One region of the Rhizobium cerradonense genome, then DNA from elsewhere that is predicted to be linked to it. Evidence: predicted binding sites of a transcription regulator. Region 1 holds the regulator's gene; each other region holds the start of a gene.

Region 1 (5,744 bases):
GCCGCCTTGATGCCAAGCAACAACCCTTCGCCGCGGACATCTTCGATAATATCCGGAAAACGATCCTTGAGCGAGGCCAAGCCCTGGCGGAACACCAACGCAACATCGCGCACATGCTGCAGGAAACCGTCTGATAGCACGACATCGAGCACGGCGTTGCCGACCGCCATGGCGAGCGGATTGCCGCCATAGGTCGAGCCATGCGTGCCCGCCTTCATGCCTGCGGCCGCTTCCGCGGTCGCAAGGCAGGCACCGAGCGGAAAGCCACCGCCGATGCCCTTGGCGACGGCCATGATGTCAGGCGTGATGCCGGCCCATTCATGGGCAAAGAGCTTGCCGGTGCGTCCGACGCCGGTCTGAACCTCGTCGAGGACCAGAAGCAGGCCATTCTCATCGCAAATCTGACGCAGGCCGCGCAGGAACTCGTTGGTCGCAGGGCGGATACCGCCCTCGCCCTGCACGGGCTCGATCAGGATCGCGGCCGTCGCATCGGTGATGGCGGCACGCACCGCGTCGAGATCGCCGAAAGGCACCTGGTCGAAGCCGGGCGCCTTCGGGCCGAAACCTTCGAGATACTTTTCCTGGCCTCCAGCGGCGATCGTCGCGATCGTGCGGCCATGGAAGGCGCCTTCGAAGGTGATGATATGGAATTTCTCCGGATGACCCTTGTAGAACTGGTAGCGACGCGCCGTCTTGATGGCGCATTCCAGCGCCTCCGCACCGGAATTGGTGAAGAATACCTTATCGGCGAAGGTGGCCTCCGTCAGGCGCTTCGACAACTTCTCCTGGCCTGGCACCTCATAGAGGTTGGACAGGTGCCAGACCTTGTCGGCCTGCGACTTCAGCTCTGCAACCAGATGTGGATGGGCGTGGCCAAGCGAATTCACCGCGACGCCCGCGGCGAAATCGAGATAACGCTCGCCGGTCTCCGTGATCAGCCACACGCCCTCGCCTCGCTCGAACCGCAGCGGAGCACGCATATAGGTGTCATAAAGCGGCGCGGTTTCAGCCATGGCGCATTCTCCTCAATCACAACCTTTAGGGCCAATCGTTTCCTTCGAATGAAACGGGCCCGGAAAAATCAAAAATGCCGCCTTGCGGCGGCATGGGCACTATTGATGTTTTGCACTGCGATGTCAACAAAACTGGCGATTTAGCAGGTGCGGCAGAGCACCTCTCGATGGATGGCATGTCTTCGACAACTTATATTGCATAAATGCCACTCACGTATAGCAAGTTGGGGAAAACCTCGAAATCGATTCCTCAAGATTCCCGCGACTCTTGTCACGGAGTCAGCCTCACACTAGGTTAAAAACCAATTACTAGACTGCATGCGGCGGAACTAGTCACCACAATTTTAAAGCGTTTCACGCCTCGACCCAATTCGAGGCAATGGTGAGGGATTCTGCCATCAGAAACGCGATAGCGGAGACAGGGCATGAATTGGACAGACGAACGCGTCGAGAAGCTGAAAAAGCTGTGGTCCGAAGGTTTGAGCGCCAGCCAGATCGCGGCACAGCTCGGTGGTGTCAGCCGTAATGCCGTCATCGGCAAAGTGCATCGCTTGAGCCTGCCGGGCCGAGCGAAGGCCGGTGGTGCGGCAACCACAGCTCGAGCGCCGAAGCGCAATACCTCGGCCCCACGCGCGCCGAATTACGCCTCGCGCGTTGCAACCCGCACGGTTACCCGCCAGCAGGGTGCGACGATGCTCAAGGAAGAGGTCGAGATCGATACGGTCAGCGAAGTCGAATATCGTCCGGCCGCCAATGTGGTCGTTCCGATCTCGCGCCGCCTCGGCCTGACGGAGCTCACGGAGCGCACCTGCAAGTGGCCGGTCGGCGACCCGCTGAAGGAAGATTTTCACTTCTGCGGCAATGACAGCCCGGACTCTTCGCCGTACTGCACCTACCATCAGCGGCTGGCTTACCAGCCGGTGCATGACCGGCGCCGGGCCGCGCACTGAACCACACCAGACAAAGGAAAAACGGGCCGAAAGGCCCGTTTTCTGTTTCCGCCGCTATGTTGGATGGCCAATCGGGTTGCCCCGATCAGGCCTCCCCCATCAGGCCTCCATGGAATAACCCGCGCCGCGAACGGTGCGGATGACGTCCTGCATGTTGGAGAAATTCAGCGCCTTGCGCAGGCGGCCGACATGCACGTCGACGGTGCGTTCGTCGACATAGATATCATGCCCCCACACGCCGTCGAGCAACTGAGACCGAGAGAAGACGCGGCCGGGGGACGACATCAGGAATTCCAGAAGGCGGAATTCCGTCGGCCCCAACCGCACTTCACGGCTCTTTCGGTGGACGCGATGGGTTTCGCGGTCCAGTTCGATATCGCCGCAGCGCAGTACCGTGGACAGGACCTCCGGGCGGGCTCGGCGCAACATCGCCTTGACGCGGGCCATCAGTTCCGGCGTCGAGAACGGCTTGACGACATAGTCGTCCGCGCCGGTGGAAAGGCCGCGCACGCGCTCGCTTTCCTCGCCGCGAGCGGTGAGCATGATGATCGGCAGGCGCTCCGTCTCCGGCCGCATGCGCAGCCGACGGCAGAGCTCGATGCCGGACACGCCGGGGAGCATCCAATCGAGGATCAGAAGATCGGGGATGCGCTCCTGGAGGCGCAGCTCAGCTTCGTCGCCTCTCAGGATAGTGTCGACCTCGAAGCCCTCGGCCTCGAGGTTATAGCGCAGCAGAACGCTTAGCGCTTCCTCGTCTTCTACAACAGCAACTCTCGGAACCATGCGCCTCTGGTCTCCTTCTCTTGGTGTCTACTTTATTCCGTTACCGAACCGACGGTGTTGGCGGTATCGTCCTTCGGGCGCTCGCCTTCGGGCTGGGCACCGGTCGCCATGTAATAGATCGTCTCGGCGATGTTCGTGGCATGGTCGCCGATGCGCTCGATGTTCTTGGCGCAGAAAAGAAGATGCGTGCAGGTGGTGATGTTGCGCGGATCCTCCATCATGTAGGTCAGCATCTCGCGGAAGAGCGAGGTGTACATGGCGTCGATTTCCTCGTCGCGTTCGCGGATCGACACGGCCTTGTCAGGTAAACGGGTCGAGTAGACGTCGAGCACTTCCTTGAGCTGGACGAGCGCCAGTTCGGAGAGGTGTTCGATGCCGCGGGCGAGACGACGCGGAACGCCGGTGCCCTGCACGGCGATGACGCGCTTTGCGGTGTTCTTGCCGAGATCGCCGACGCGCTCCAGATCGGCGGCGATGCGGATGGAGCCCATGATTTCACGCAGGTCCGCAGCCATCGGCTGACGGCGGGCGATGGTGACGATCGCCTTGTCGCCGACTTCGCGCTCGGCGTGGTCGAGAATGACGTCATCGGAGATGACCTTCTGCGCAAGGCTGGCATCGCCGTTTACCAGGGCGCGGACGCTGTCGCTGACCATCTGCTCCGCCAGGCCGCCCATTTCGGAAATGCGGCGCGTCAGGAACTTCAGGTCTTCGTCGTAAGCGGAGAGAATGTGTGTTGAGACCATTTTTTTATCCTCTAGGTGAAAGATGTGAAAGGAACCGCGCGGGGAGCATCATCAGCCAAAACGGCCCATGATGTAATCCTGCGTGCGGTAATCATCGGGATTGGTGAACATCTTATCGGTATCGTTCTCCTCGACCAGATGGCCGAGATGAAACATTGCGGTACGTTGCGAAACGCGGGCTGCCTGCTGCATGGAATGCGTCACGATGACGATCGTGAAGTTTTCCCGCAGCTCATGAATGAGTTCCTCGACTTTGGCGGTGGCGATCGGATCGAGCGCGGAGCACGGCTCGTCCATGAGAATGACCTCGGGACTGACCGCGACGGCGCGGGCGATGCAGAGGCGTTGCTGCTGACCGCCAGAGAGGCTGGTGCCGGCATCATAGAGCCGATCCTTCACCTCGCCCCACAGCCCGGCCTTCTGCAGACTGGTTTCGACGATATGGTCGAGATCGCTCTTGGACCGATGCAGCCCATGGATACGCGGACCATAGGCCACATTCTCGTAGATCGACTTCGGAAACGGATTGGGCTTCTGAAACACCATGCCGACGCGGGCACGCAGCTCGACGACATCGATTGAGTTGTCGTAGATATCCTGATCGTCGAGCGTGATTTTGCCGGTGACGCGGCAGGTGTCTATCGTATCGTTCATGCGGTTGAGGCAACGCAGGAAGGTGGACTTGCCGCAGCCGGAAGGACCGATCAGCGCGGTGACAGTGTTGGCGCGGATGTTCAGATCCACGTCGAACAGCGCGCGCTTCTCGCCATAATGGACCGAGACGGCCTGACCGATCATCTTGTAGGGGATCGTTATCATCTTCCTGGCCAGTGCTTTTTCGCTCGCGGCTTCCGTCATCATGTTCATTCCATCGCCTCCCGTCACCAGCGCCGCTCAAAGCGACGGCGCAGCAGGATGGCCCCGATGTTCATCGCAACAAGGAAGAAGAGCAGGACGATAATGGCTCCGGAGGTTCTCTCGACAAAGGCGCGCTCAGCTTCGCTCGCCCACATGTAGATTTGCACCGGCAGGGCCGTCGAAGGATCGAGCGGCCCTCTCGGATAGTTGGCGACGAAGGCGACCATGCCGATCAGAAGCAGCGGCGCGGTCTCGCCGAGCGCATGGGCAAGGCCGAGGATCGTACCCGTCAGGATACCCGGCATGGCGAGCGGCAAGACGTGATGGAAAACCATCTGCATGCGCGATGCGCCAAGCCCGAGCGCGGCACTGCGGATCGACGGCGGCACGGCGCGCAATGCCGAGCGGGTGGCGATGATGATCATCGGCAGCGTCATCAGGCTCAGCACCAGCCCGCCGACCAGCGAGGCGGAACGCGGCAGGCCCATAAAGTTGATGAAGACCGAGAGGCCGAGCAGGCCGTAGACGATCGACGGCACCGCGGCGAGATTGTTGATGTTGACCTCGATCAGATCCGTCAACCGGTTCTTCGGCGCGAATTCCTCAAGGTAGATCGAGGCGGCGACGCCGACCGGCAGCGCCAAGACCAGCACGGTCAACATGAGATAGAGCGAGCCGATTAGCGCGACGCCGAGACCCGCGGCCTCCGGGCGACTGGAATTGCCGGACAGGAACAGACCCGTATTGAACGCCTCGTGCAGGGCGCCGGCGGCGGCAAGCTGCCTCATCCAGGCGAGTTGCTGGTCGGAGACCTTGCGGTCCTTTTCGTCCGCCGTCAGGTCGATCTGTCCCTTGTAGGCAGAGTCGATATTGGCACTGGCGAGGAAAGTGACCTTCACCGTCTTTCCGATGACAGAGGGATCGGCCACGACCTTGTCGCGCAATGCAATGCGTGCGCCGTCCGATACCATTTCCATCGCCTGGCGCACGAGCGCCCGATTGGAAGGATCGATGCCCAGCGCCTTCACCACGGCGTCGCGTACCAGCGCCGTATAGTTGGCTGATATCAGGACCTTCGGATCACTGGCCCCCTTGCCTATGGGATCGATGACCTTCTCGGTGAACTCGATCGGCAGGGCGATGGAGGTCTGCACGAAGGCAGTGTAGCCGTTGCGGACAACGGTCGAGACGAGAATAATCAGGAAAACCAGTCCGAAAATGACGGCGGCCATCCCATAGGCACGAAAACGCCGCTCGGCCGCATAACGTCGCTTGATGCCGATATCCCGCCGCGCCGGAGCGCCTGGCGTCAATCCGCGCGACATATTCGGTGCCTGGGAGGATACGACATCGCTCATTCGTATTGCTCCCGGTAGCGGCGGACGACGTAAAGC
Region 2 (5,744 bases), on a different contig from region 1:
AGGAAGGCGAGTATGAAAGACCAGGAGCCGCCGACGCGGGCAATGCTGTCGGCGAGGCGTGCGCCCGTGGATGCCTCGGCAGAAAAGGCGGCGTTGATGTCGGTGGAAACGATTTTCCGCTCATGCGCCTTTTTCAATACACGCTTTTCGATCTCGCCGAGTTCCTCGGCCGTTTTGTCGAAATGCTGATGAACGAAATTGGGTAGATTATACATGGGAACGCTCCGAAGACTTGGTCGCTTTGGCCGCAAGTATTCGACTGCCCGATGGAATTGCAATGCAAAAAGGGTTGCAGTGTAGAGCGGTTCAGCGTTTCACGGAATCGCTCTCATCCGAGAGGATCGCTTTTGGACGTACCAACAAGCTTGACTAAGACGGATACTTCGCACTTTTCCTGGAATTGCTCTAACTGCCCTGGCTGACCAGCCAGGCATGTGATGGGAAGAAGCGGTCGAGCCCATATTCATGTCCGAACATCATGTCATGCTGTAGAGAGCGGTAGTCGCGTATCAGCGGATCGAGGTTTTGCTCTTTGCGAGCCCAATCCGGAAACGCCTGATTGTCGCGCGTCGCGAGCTGATAGCGATCGATGATCGTGTATTTCTTCTGCAAGCGGCCGAGAAAGCCGGTGTAGAAAGGATGCTCGTAGCCGGCGGTCTTCAGGATATGATAGGGCAGTTGCGACGGGCTGATCGTTCCAACATCCCTGCGCACGCCCTTTTTGCTCGACCAGATGACCAGCGGTGTTTCATGCTGCCGCTTCATCACATCGAGCGACGCTTTTCGGGTCGCCACCTGTTCGGGCATGTAATTCGTATCCGGATAGACCGTGCCAAGCGGCGGCAGATGATCGCCCCAGAGGACGATAATCGTCTCGCGATCGCGCTTCGAAGCCCAATCCATCAGCGTTTTCAAGCTCTGGTCGGCTTCCCGAACGCCTTGCGCATAGGTCGCGAGCGTGTCGCGATCGGCGTCGCTCAGATCGCCTTTGATATCGACCGTATTCTCGGCGTAGCGATGCGCTTCATAGGGACCGTGACCCTGCAGGGTGACGGCGAAGAAGAAAAACGGCCGCTCCATGGCGTCGCCCTCGCGCATGATCTCCTTCATCAGCGAGTCGTCGGAGGCAAAAAGGCCGCGTTTTTCCATAGGCGGCATGGTCTCCTCGGTGCGGAACTCCTCGAAACCAAAAGCCTTGTAGACTTCGTTGCGGTTCCAGAACCAGCCGCTGAACGGATGGATGGAACGCGCTGCATAGCCTTCGCCACGGAAGAAGGTGGCAAGTGAGGGCATCGGCCGGCGGACATATTGCTGATAGGGAATGCTGCCATAGGGCAGGAAGGCGTTGGAGAAGCCGGTCAGTGCCTCGAACTCGACATTGGCGGTCATGCCGCCGAATTCGGGAGAGAAGACATAGCCCGATTGCGCCGCGCGGATGTTCGGCATGGGATCGGGCGTGAAGGTCAGATTGGAAAGCCTGGTCGGATCCCAAAAAGACTCGCTCATCAGCATGATGATGTCGGGCTTTTCGCGTGGGCCGGAAAGATAGCCATAATTGCGGGCGGGTATGGCGTCGATCGCATTTGGTCCATATCCGCCAGGCGCTTTGACGTCCGCCATCGGCAGATTGAGCGAGAAGGCGATGATGAAGCCGTTGTAAGCGTAATTTTCCTTCTGATCCCAGACGATGGGGATGATGCGCAGTTTTTCGCGGATGAACGAATTTTGCGTCGGATCCATCTGCGAGACGAAGACGGTCATGAGCGGCAGGCAGACGGAGAGCCGCGCGACCCTCTCATTGCGCGAAAGCGCTGTCGCATGTCGCCAGGCGTAGCGCCAGAGGAAGGCGAGCGCGACAATCGAGGCGATGATGCCGACGGCAACCGCAGCCGCGGTCCACGGGCGCTCACGCACGATCACCGGCATGAGTTCCAGGATCTGGTGCGCAAAAAGGAAATCCGAAGGATAAAGGGGATCGGAAAGATAATACTGTTTCTGGTTGGAGATAAGGGCCGGAACCAGCACCAGAGGCACAACCACCAAGATCGATTGATGCGCGCGGCCGAACACGGCGTCAAGCGCGAGCATCAGGAGCATGACGATGCCGATCGTAGCGAAGCCGGGATGAATAGGCGAATCGAAATAGCCGGGAAGATCCGTCAGCTCACCACGCGCAATCCACTCGACGGCGATGACGGTGAAGAGCGCAAGCAGGAAGGTCAGCGCAAGGCTCTGAAGCTGGCGTAAAACCGTCGATTGCCGGCTCGCCGCACCAAGCTTTTGCAGAATGGCAAATCTGCCAGCCAACACGGAACTGGGGATCAAGGCGACCAACGGCCCTCTCCAATTGTTACAAAACCGTCACATAATTGTCGCCTCTCTGTCATGAATGGCGGCTGAACCGCAAGGCTTACTTAGTATTTTTTGGTGGCGAAATATGTCCTCTGCGAGCAGCGCCATCTTTGGCGCTTGAAGAGGGCCGAAGGCTGTTGCGGAACGGGGTGGCGCTCGCTAAATATATGGCATGACAGAACAAAGCCCCATCACCCAGACCATCCGGATCGCTGTCGCGCAACTCAACCCGACAGTCGGCGATGTCTCCGGCAACCTTGCCAAGGCGCGGGAAGCGCGGGCCGAGGCGGCGCGCGAGGGCGCGCAGCTCGTGTTGCTGACGGAGCTGTTCATCTCCGGTTATCCGCCAGAGGATCTGGTGTTGAAACCAGCCTTTATCCGCGCCTGCCGGAAAGCTGTGGAGAGCCTTGCTGCGGATACTGCCGATGGCGGCCCGGGCGTTGTCATCGGCTTTCCCCGCCAGGACGACACCGGTCGCTACAATTCGGTCGCTGTGCTCGACGGCGGCAAGATCATCTTCATCAGAGACAAGGTCGATCTGCCGAACTATGGCGAGTTCGACGAGAAGCGGGTCTTCGATGAAGGTACCGTTGCGGGGCCGGTCAATTTTCGGGGTGTTCGCATCGGTCTCCCCATTTGCGAGGAAATCTGGAACGATCTCGGCATCTGCGAAACGCTAGCCGAAAGCGGGGCGGAAATTCTTCTGGTTCCGAACGGCTCGCCCTACTATCGCGGCAAGGTCGATGTCCGTCACCAGGTCGCGTTACGGCAAGTGATCGAGTCGGGTTTGCCGCTCATCTTTGCGGCCCAGGTTGGCGGTCAGGACGAACTGGTTTTCGACGGTGCAAGCTTCGGCTTCAACGCCGACAAAACTCTGGCCTTCCAGATGAGCCAGTTCGAAACCGCGTTGGCGGTGACGACCTGGAAGAAGAACGGCAATGGCTGGCATTGCGCCGAGGGTCCGATGGCGCATATTCCGGAAGGCGAGGAGGCCGATTATCGCGCCTGCCTGCTGGGTTTCCGCGACTATGTGAACAAGAACGGCTTCAAATCGGTCGTGCTTGGTCTTTCCGGCGGCATCGACTCGGCGATCTGCGCTGCGATTGCCGTCGATGCGCTGGGCGAGGAGCGGGTGCGCACCGTCATGCTGCCCTACCGCTATACATCGGAGGATTCCCTGAAGGATGCGGCCGATTGTGCCAAGGCACTCGGCTGCCGCTACGACATCGTGCCAATCGAGGAGCCGGTGACCGGCTTCACCTCGGCGCTTTCCGATCTATTCGAAGGGACCGACAGCGGCATTACCGAGGAAAATCTGCAGAGCCGTGCCCGCGGCACCATTCTCATGGCGATTTCCAACAAATTCGGCTCGATGGTGGTGACCACGGGCAACAAGTCGGAAATGTCTGTTGGATATGCCACGCTCTATGGCGACATGAACGGCGGCTTCAATCCGATCAAGGATCTCTACAAGATGCAGGTCTATGCGTTGTCGCGCTGGCGCAATCTGCATGTGCCGCCGGGAGCGCTTGGCCCATCGGGAGAGGTGATCCCGTTCAACATCATCGACAAGGCGCCGTCTGCCGAGCTGCGGCCGAACCAGACGGACCAGGATTCGCTACCGCCCTATCCGGTGCTCGACGACATCCTCGAGTGCCTGGTGGAAAAGGAAATGGCGGTCGAGGAGATCGTTGCGCGCGGGCATGACGTCGCAACCGTCCACCGCGTCGAGCATCTGCTTTATCTCGCCGAATACAAGCGCCGCCAGTCGGCACCGGGCGTGAAGATCACCAAGAAGAATTTCGGTCGCGATCGGCGCTATCCGATCACCAACCGGTTCCGCGATCGTTGATCGCAACGCCCCGTGGCGAATGGAGAGGCAATGCGCAGCTCGGTCGAGATCTACAATATCCGCACCGGTGAAAACCGCGTCGTCTGGCAGACCGAGCGGCTGGTCGAGGCGCCGAACTTTTCGCCGGATGGGCGCTACCTCCTGCTGAACGGCGATGGCCTGCTTTATCGGCTTCCGCTAGACGGCAAGGCCGAGGCCGTTCAGGTCGATACCGGTTTCGCGACGCTCTGCAACAACGATCACGGCATATCGCCCGACGGTTCGCTGATCGCCATTTCCGACAAGACGGAACACGGCAAGTCTTGCATCTATGTGCTGCCGGCCGAAGGCGGCACCCCGCGGCAAGTGACGCGCAATCTGCCCTCCTATTGGCATGGCTGGTCGCCCGATGGGCGGCGGTTTTCCTATTGCGGCATTCGCGACGATATCTTCGATATCTATACGATCTCGATCGACGGCGACGAAGAGACACGGCTGACGCATGGCGAGGGACGCAATGACGGCCCTGACTATTCCGCCGATGGGCAATGGATCTATTTCAACTCCAGCCGCACTGGCCTGATGCAGATATGGCGCATCCATCCCGATGGGACCGGGCTACAACAGATCACCAACGACAATTATGGCAACTGGTTCGCCCATCCGTCGCCGAAGAACGATAAGGTCGTGCTGATCTCCTACGATCCAGATGTCTTCGACCATCCGCGCGATCTCCATGTCCGGCTGCGGCTGATGGATATGGATGGCGGCAATCTGACGACGCTGTTCGAGCTCTTCGGCGGGCAGGGGACGATCAATGTGCCGAACTGGGCGCCCAATGGCGATGAGTTCGCCTATGTCCGCTACGAGCCGGCCTGATCGCTCTGGACAGGCCAGACGGCTCGCGATAAGTTCCGGATCGTTCGCAGGGCGCATCCGATCCGCGGGAAGGGCAAGGCCCACCTGATGCATAGAACGTAAGACTGCCACACCTCTTTTCAGTCTGTGGGCGCGGATACCGGACGTGAATGAAAGGAGGTCTTTCGTGACCACGCGCTCTCTGGCGGGCAATGCCACCGTCGATTCCCTGAAAAAACAGGCCAAGGCTTTTCTGAAAGCCGTTCATTCCGGTGATTCATCGGCACGCAGTCGCGTCGCACCGTATTTCGCCGATGCGCTCGAAGTCGGGCTTCAGGACATCCAGCTTGTTCTTGCCCGCGAATATGGCTTCTCAAGCTGGACGAAACTCAAGGCGCATCTGGAAAGCGCCAATCGCGAGCAAACTCCCCTAGATCAGCTTGCCAATCAATTCCTGTCGCTGGCGACGGTTTCCTATTTCTCCCATGTTCCGGCAGATCCGGCACGCTTCGAGGAGGCGCTGCAATTGCTGGAGGCTCATCCTGAAATTACCGGGGACAGCATCTACATTGCCGCGGCGCTTGGCGACGCCGCCGGTGTGGCGCGCTGGCTCGATCGCCAGCCACAGCTTCTCGATCGGAAAGGCGGGCCTTACGATTGGCCGCCCTTGCTCTATGCCGCCTATGCTCGTTTGCCCGGTCGG
Region 3 (5,744 bases), on a different contig from region 1:
GACGGAGCCGGCCACACGCGTATCTATATCCAGTCCGTAGCCCCGCAGAGCGCCGACGACATCCTCGTCAGCCAGAAACGCTTCCTTCTCTCCGCCGATGAAGCCGAAGAGTTTCGTGCGGTTGCCGAGTAGCCCCTGGAACTCCGGCCGGTCCTTCGCGGCAAAATAGCCGCCGGTGCCGGCGACGCCGGCAGCAAGAAGTCCCACTCCAAAGGCGCGGCGAGAAATGGCCATCAGCGTCCGATATCCTCTTTGAGCGAAGCCTGTATGAGGCGCAGTTCCGTGTCCAACGTGTCGAGCCTGTCGTCGACGAGGCTATCCGAATAGTGCACGAAGGCGTCCTCAAGCTTGGTGAGCACCAGCTCCACATCCTGCAATCGCTTCTGGTCGGGCACGCGTTTGGCCTCGAGGGTGGCGAAACCCTCGGCGACTTCAGCCGCGCGCGGCAGATAGTAACTGAGGAACCGCCGTACGGTGCCGGCGCTTTCCGGGCTCGCCTCCACCTTGGCAAAGACATCTGCGGCGATTTCGGCCAGATGCCGCACGCGCTTTGCCGTCACCTTGTTGGTAATGTGGTCCGCCGAGGCTTCCAGCCTTTGCGCCGCCGGTGCAGCCGCATTCAAGAGATCACGCGCGAAATCGAGACGTCCCCTACCGGTGGCTTTGGCATCCAGACCTTCGAAAAGCCGGCGCGGCGACAGGGTGAAGACAAGACCTGCAAAGACGAGCAGACCGATGACGGCCGCGATCCACAATGGCATCTTCGCAAAGAAGCTCAAGACGGGAACGACGATCGCAGCGGCAAGCCCCGCCACGATCCAATTCCAGTCATTGCCGAACCAGTTACGCATTGCTGTCCTAGTTGTAACCACGCACAGCGCGGAACGCGCTGACGAGATCGCCGCGGCCATCGAATACACGCCCCGATGTCGCCTTGGTCAAGGCATCAAGCTGCGACTTGTCGGCGTCGCCAAAGGTGATGCCGAAGACCGGCACATGCGGGTTGGTTGCCGTCCACTCGCTCAGAAAATCGCGGCTTGCATCCTCGGACTTTCCATCGGTCATGATGACGATCGCCGGCAGATAGGACGACAGATTTGGGGTATCCTTCATGCGATCAAGCGCTCGGCTTGCGCAGGCGTACATATCGGTACCGCCATCGGCATGCTGCAGCGACACCTTCTCGACAAGGCTCTTCTGTTGCGCCGGGTCGCCCGTCGCCAAAAGGGTCGTCCGCACGCGGCTGTCGAAAGGAATGACCATGATGCGATCCGCCGGCGTCCATTGCGCCAGCACCTTGCCAGTTTCATTTGGATTGAACAGAAACTGCATGGCCGCCTGCAATTGCTGTTCGCCCTTGCCTCCCATCGAACCGGAGAAGTCGAGACAAAGAGCCGTCAGCGAAGGCTTACGCAAAGCGCCCTGGTAGAGATCGAGCGCCTGGCGAATCACAGCCGGCTCCGGCATGCGGATCGCCGTTACGAGCCGGGTCGGATCGAAATTCCAATTCGGGTCCGCTTTGGCGGCGACGTCTCCCAACGGAATGCGGCGGCCGGTATCGGCAATACGCTTCTGCACAGGCGCGGAACGCAGATAGGCAACGAGTTCGTTGAAGAAGGTCTCGACCTCAGGACCGCGTCCATGATCGATAAAGCCGATCGGTGAATCCGCAATCGCCACACCGTCGGCCGGATAGATCGCATAGAGCGGCTCCTTGCCCATGCCGACAAGCTTGTCGTTGGTCTCCTTCAGCACCGCCTCGTAATTCCACATGGCATCGTAGAGCACGCCCTTGCCAGCGGAGTCCGTGTAGAGGTCCGCGAGCCAGCCGGAGGACCCGGACGAGCGTTCGACCCCAGCAAGCAACGCCCTGACGGTGCCTTGGAGGTCGGGCTTGTCGAGATCGCCCGGCTCGATGACGGGTTTATTGCCAAGCGCGCTGGAGAGCATAGCCAAATAGGCGCTCGCGCCTGAATTGGACTGGGTTGCCGAGGTCATGAGAAACTTCAGCGAGCCGCTCTTCACTGCCGCCAATATGTCCTTCATGAAGACCGGCTTGCCGATCCAGCCGAGCGCCTGTGCCTTGGATTTGCGCACGCCGAGGATGACCGGTGTCTGCGCAACCGAGGTCAGTGACTTCACGCGGCGTTTGGTGTCGAACATGTCAACCCAGACGCTCGATGCCGGCCAGACCGCGTCCTGCTCGACACCCTCATTGCTTTGCAGCGCAAGGCCGATATCCAGCGTGCCTTCGTAGGTGAAGCTGCAGGTCGCGCTCTTCTGCTTGCAGAATTCTTCGACGATCGGCTGGATGACGGTGTTTTCCGAGCCGGAGACGATCGAAAACTTCGGTCCCGCGCCGGAATTGCAGCCCGTCAGGGCTAGAGCTGCCGTCAGGGCCATGCCGATGAGGAGTGTGCGGATCATCATGCCGCTCATCGCGCCTCGATCATCGCTTTCTTAAGATCGATGGTCATTTTCTCCATCTGCTGCTCGGCTTCGGCGCGCTTCCTGCGGCCTTCTTCCTGCACCTTCAGGACACCGTTGATCGTATCGATCAGGTCACGGTTGGCGGCAGCGAGCGTATCGATATCGACGATACCGCGCTGCGACTGCTGTTCGATGGCAATCGCCTGGTCCTTCATCATCTCGGATGCCTGGCGGATCATATCGTTGGTGGCGTCGGTCACGGTCTTCTGCAGCTCAAGCGCTGATTTCTGCCTCGACAGCCCGAGCAGGATCACCATCTTCTGCTTCCAGGCCGGCACCGTCAGCGCCGACGTCGCCTGCAGGTTCTCGATCAGCGTCTCGTCACCGGCCTGCACGATGCGGATTTGCGGCAATTGCTGAATGCCGAGCTGGCGCGCCTGCTGCAGGTAGAACACCCGCTTCTCCAACCGATCGAGGGCCTGCAAGCTGTCCTGATAGGTCTGAGCCTCCAGCATACCGCCGCCGGGATTGGCGGCCGCAGCGTCGGCGGCACTTTTCAGCTTCGGCAGTTCGACACTGCGAAAACGCTCTGCGAAAGTCTTGCCAGCCTGCACATAGGCGTCGAGCTGCAGGATGGACTGCTTCGTCTCCTCGTGAAGATCGTCGAGAAGTGCGATGTCGCGGCGCAGCGTATCCTTATGCCGGTCGAGCTCGAGGCCAATGCGGTCGATCTGGCCGGCCACATCCTCGAATTCCTCCTTGAAGCGCTCCAGGCGGGCCTTGAACGACGAGAATATTTTGGAAAGAAAGCCCTCATCCTTCAGCGATGCCGGGTCGAGCTTCTTCGACTTGATGATGATATCGGTCAGCAACTTGCCGACTTCGCCGAGATCCCGATTGCGGACCTCGCGGAGAATCCGGTCAGAATAGTCGGAGACAGACTGCTGGGCGCGGTCGCCATAAACAGAAATTCCGGCGCGGTCGGTCAGATCGATGGTGTCGCCGATGCGGGCGATTTCCGCCGGATCGGCGGCAACGACCGGCAAAGTGGTACTTGCGGTCGGGGCGAGATCAGTATTGGCCATAGCTCGTGCTTTCTCGTCTATCAACACGGACCTGGACTACGGAACATCTGCCGATCATTCTTCAATAACCGGCTCGGCCCGCATGGCCCGCTACAATTTCAGATCGGCACTGCGGAACTGAGACTCACTCAAGGGCGTGCCGAATGCTTCCCAGAATAGTGAAGCTTCGGACACAGTTTTATGACGAAGATTTGCCTTGTGGCCTGCGCCTCGCAAAGCCTATTGGCAGGCCTTGGTGTCGAGCACTTCAAGCTTGGAGAGCTTGCCGGTCAGAACGAAATCACCATAGTCCATGGTGAGGTCGCGGGTGATGCCGTTTTCATAGAGCTTGAACGACATGCGATAGACCGGAATGGCGTCGCCCTTGGATTTGTCGTTGAAATAGGCGACGGTAACCGGCCAGAACGGTGTCTTGGCGAAGGCGCCGGCCTTTTCGGCATCGGGGTCATCGGTTGCAGGAGTCGCCTGCTTACCGACGACGGTTGTTGCGATCAACGACTTATCCCCATCATCGGAGCCGTCGAAAACCTCGGCCTCGAAGAAATTCCTGCCCAGCTTGGCATTATGGATGATGTCGAGCATATGCTCTGTCGGAAAGCGGCTCTGGATGAGTTCGATCTGCTTCGCTTTTGGCTGGGTCAGATCGACCTTAATCCCCTTCTGATCGTCGGCCGCCGCGCCGCGCACGTCCTTGTCGAGTTGATCGTCCGTATAGGATTTGGTCTCGAAGCGGAAAGTGCGCTTGACGAGATCCTCGAATGTGGTCGTCTGCTGGTCGCTGACGCGCGTTGAATCACCTGTGTCGATCTGTGTGACGAAACGGAAATTGGTAGTGAAACCGGTGCAATCGGAGCCGTCGAACTCATAGACCATACGGCCGAACATGCCGGCGATGCCCGATCGGTCTGAGGCGTCCTTCAGTTCGAGATCGTAGACGGCGCGATGCGCGATCAACCCAGTCGGACCCGCCGCAGCGGCGGAGGCGCCCAGAGACGCGACGCCTAAACTCGAAACGATAACAGCGGCAAGACTCGAGCGGAACATTCATTATCTCCTGTTGGACTCGCACGCGATGCTATAAGAACGCTTCGGCTAGAGTGAGGCGGCCCGTCATCAATTCGTCATCTCGCTCTGCCTTTTGATTTGGCGTTATCTCGTCCAAGATCGCCTCGCGCCCGGCAAAGGGAATCTAAGCTTGATGCCGGATTTTTGAAGATTTTACAACAAAACGGGAGATGAAAATGTCCGACGCTATCGAGAGCCGTCTGAAGGAGCTTGGCATCGTCCTGCCTCAGGCCGCTGCGCCGGCCGCAAACTATGTACCCTATGTCATCAGCGGCAATCTTCTTTATTTGTCCGGGCAGTTGCCGATGGAAAACGGCAAGCTCGGCGTCACCGGCCTTCTCGGCAAGGATGTCGACGTTGCCGGCGGCCAACGCGCCGCCGAGCTTTGCGCCATCAATATCCTCGCCCAGGCGAAGGCGGCCTTGGATGGCGATCTCGGCCGCATCAAGCGCATCATCAAGCTGAACGGTTTCGTCGCTTCAGTACCCGAATTCGTCGAACAACATCTTGTGATCAACGGCGCCTCCAATCTTCTGGCAAATGTACTTGGCGATGCTGGCAAGCATGCGCGCGCTGCGGTCGGCATGGCAGCACTGCCGCTGAATGCCGCCGTCGAAATCGATGCCATCATGGAAATTGCATAATGAACAAGATTGCCTGGCTTACCGAACGTCCTGTCGCCCATCGCGGCTATCACGACATGAACAAGCAGGTTTGGGAAAACACGCTGTCGGCCTTTGGCCGGGCAATCGAGGCGGTTTTTTCCATTGAATGCGATCTGCACTATGCAGCCGACGGCGTTCCTGTCGTCTTTCATGACGACGACCTGCAGCGCGTCTGCAATCTCCCCGGCCAGCTTCGCGACCGTACCTCTGCCGAACTCGGCCTGCTTTCGGTCGGCGGCACCAACGACAAGATCCCGACGCTGAAACAGCTCCTCAGGCTCTGCGACGGCAAGGTGCCTTTGGTGCTGGAGCTTAAGGGCCGCGAAGGCGACGATGAGGGCTTTGCGGAATCCGTGCTGGAAGTGCTTGAAGGCTATAAAGGCCCTGTCGCGCTGATGAGCTTCGACCATTGGCTGCTCAAGGATCTGAAGGCGCTCAACGCACCCTACCCTGTCGGCCTGACGGCGGATGGAAACGAGCCCGAGACATTTTTTAAGCA

The links. The regulator PhoB, encoded in region 1, activates phosphate uptake and scavenging genes when phosphate is short. The targets are predictions, from matches to a motif close to TGTCATNNANCTGTCAT.
Region 2: a site for PhoB is predicted at 2,371-2,387, ahead of PH547_RS02470 (LTA synthase family protein). Genes of this name have one in related genera too.
Region 3: a site for PhoB is predicted at 3,685-3,701, ahead of PH547_RS00855 (toxic anion resistance protein). Genes of this name have one in related genera too.

Annotation. Positions count from the first base shown of each region.
Region 1 covers NZ_JAQJCK010000007.1:118,955-124,698, forward strand. Annotated here, with positions in the region: gene PH547_RS17295 (aspartate aminotransferase family protein) at 1-1,013, opposite strand, end outside; gene PH547_RS17300 (GcrA family cell cycle regulator) at 1,439-1,963, shown strand; gene phoB (phosphate regulon transcriptional regulator PhoB) at 2,063-2,746, opposite strand; gene phoU (phosphate signaling complex protein PhoU) at 2,779-3,492, opposite strand; gene pstB (phosphate ABC transporter ATP-binding protein PstB) at 3,544-4,359, opposite strand; gene pstA (phosphate ABC transporter permease PstA) at 4,374-5,708, opposite strand; gene pstC (phosphate ABC transporter permease subunit PstC) at 5,705-5,744, opposite strand, start outside.
Region 2 covers NZ_JAQJCK010000001.1:504,053-509,796, reverse strand. Annotated here, with positions in the region: gene PH547_RS02475 (DUF1003 domain-containing protein) at 1-215, opposite strand, end outside; gene PH547_RS02470 (LTA synthase family protein) at 406-2,334, opposite strand; gene PH547_RS02465 (NAD+ synthase) at 2,525-4,204, shown strand; gene PH547_RS02460 (TolB family protein) at 4,235-5,062, shown strand; gene PH547_RS02455 (ankyrin repeat domain-containing protein) at 5,229-5,744, shown strand, end outside.
Region 3 covers NZ_JAQJCK010000001.1:155,034-160,777, reverse strand. Annotated here, with positions in the region: gene PH547_RS00870 (substrate-binding domain-containing protein) at 1-234, opposite strand, end outside; gene PH547_RS00865 (5-bromo-4-chloroindolyl phosphate hydrolysis family protein) at 234-851, opposite strand; gene PH547_RS00860 (substrate-binding domain-containing protein) at 859-2,430, opposite strand; gene PH547_RS00855 (toxic anion resistance protein) at 2,436-3,515, opposite strand; gene PH547_RS00850 (cell envelope integrity EipB family protein) at 3,735-4,559, opposite strand; gene PH547_RS00845 (RidA family protein) at 4,757-5,224, shown strand; gene PH547_RS00840 (glycerophosphodiester phosphodiesterase) at 5,224-5,744, shown strand, end outside.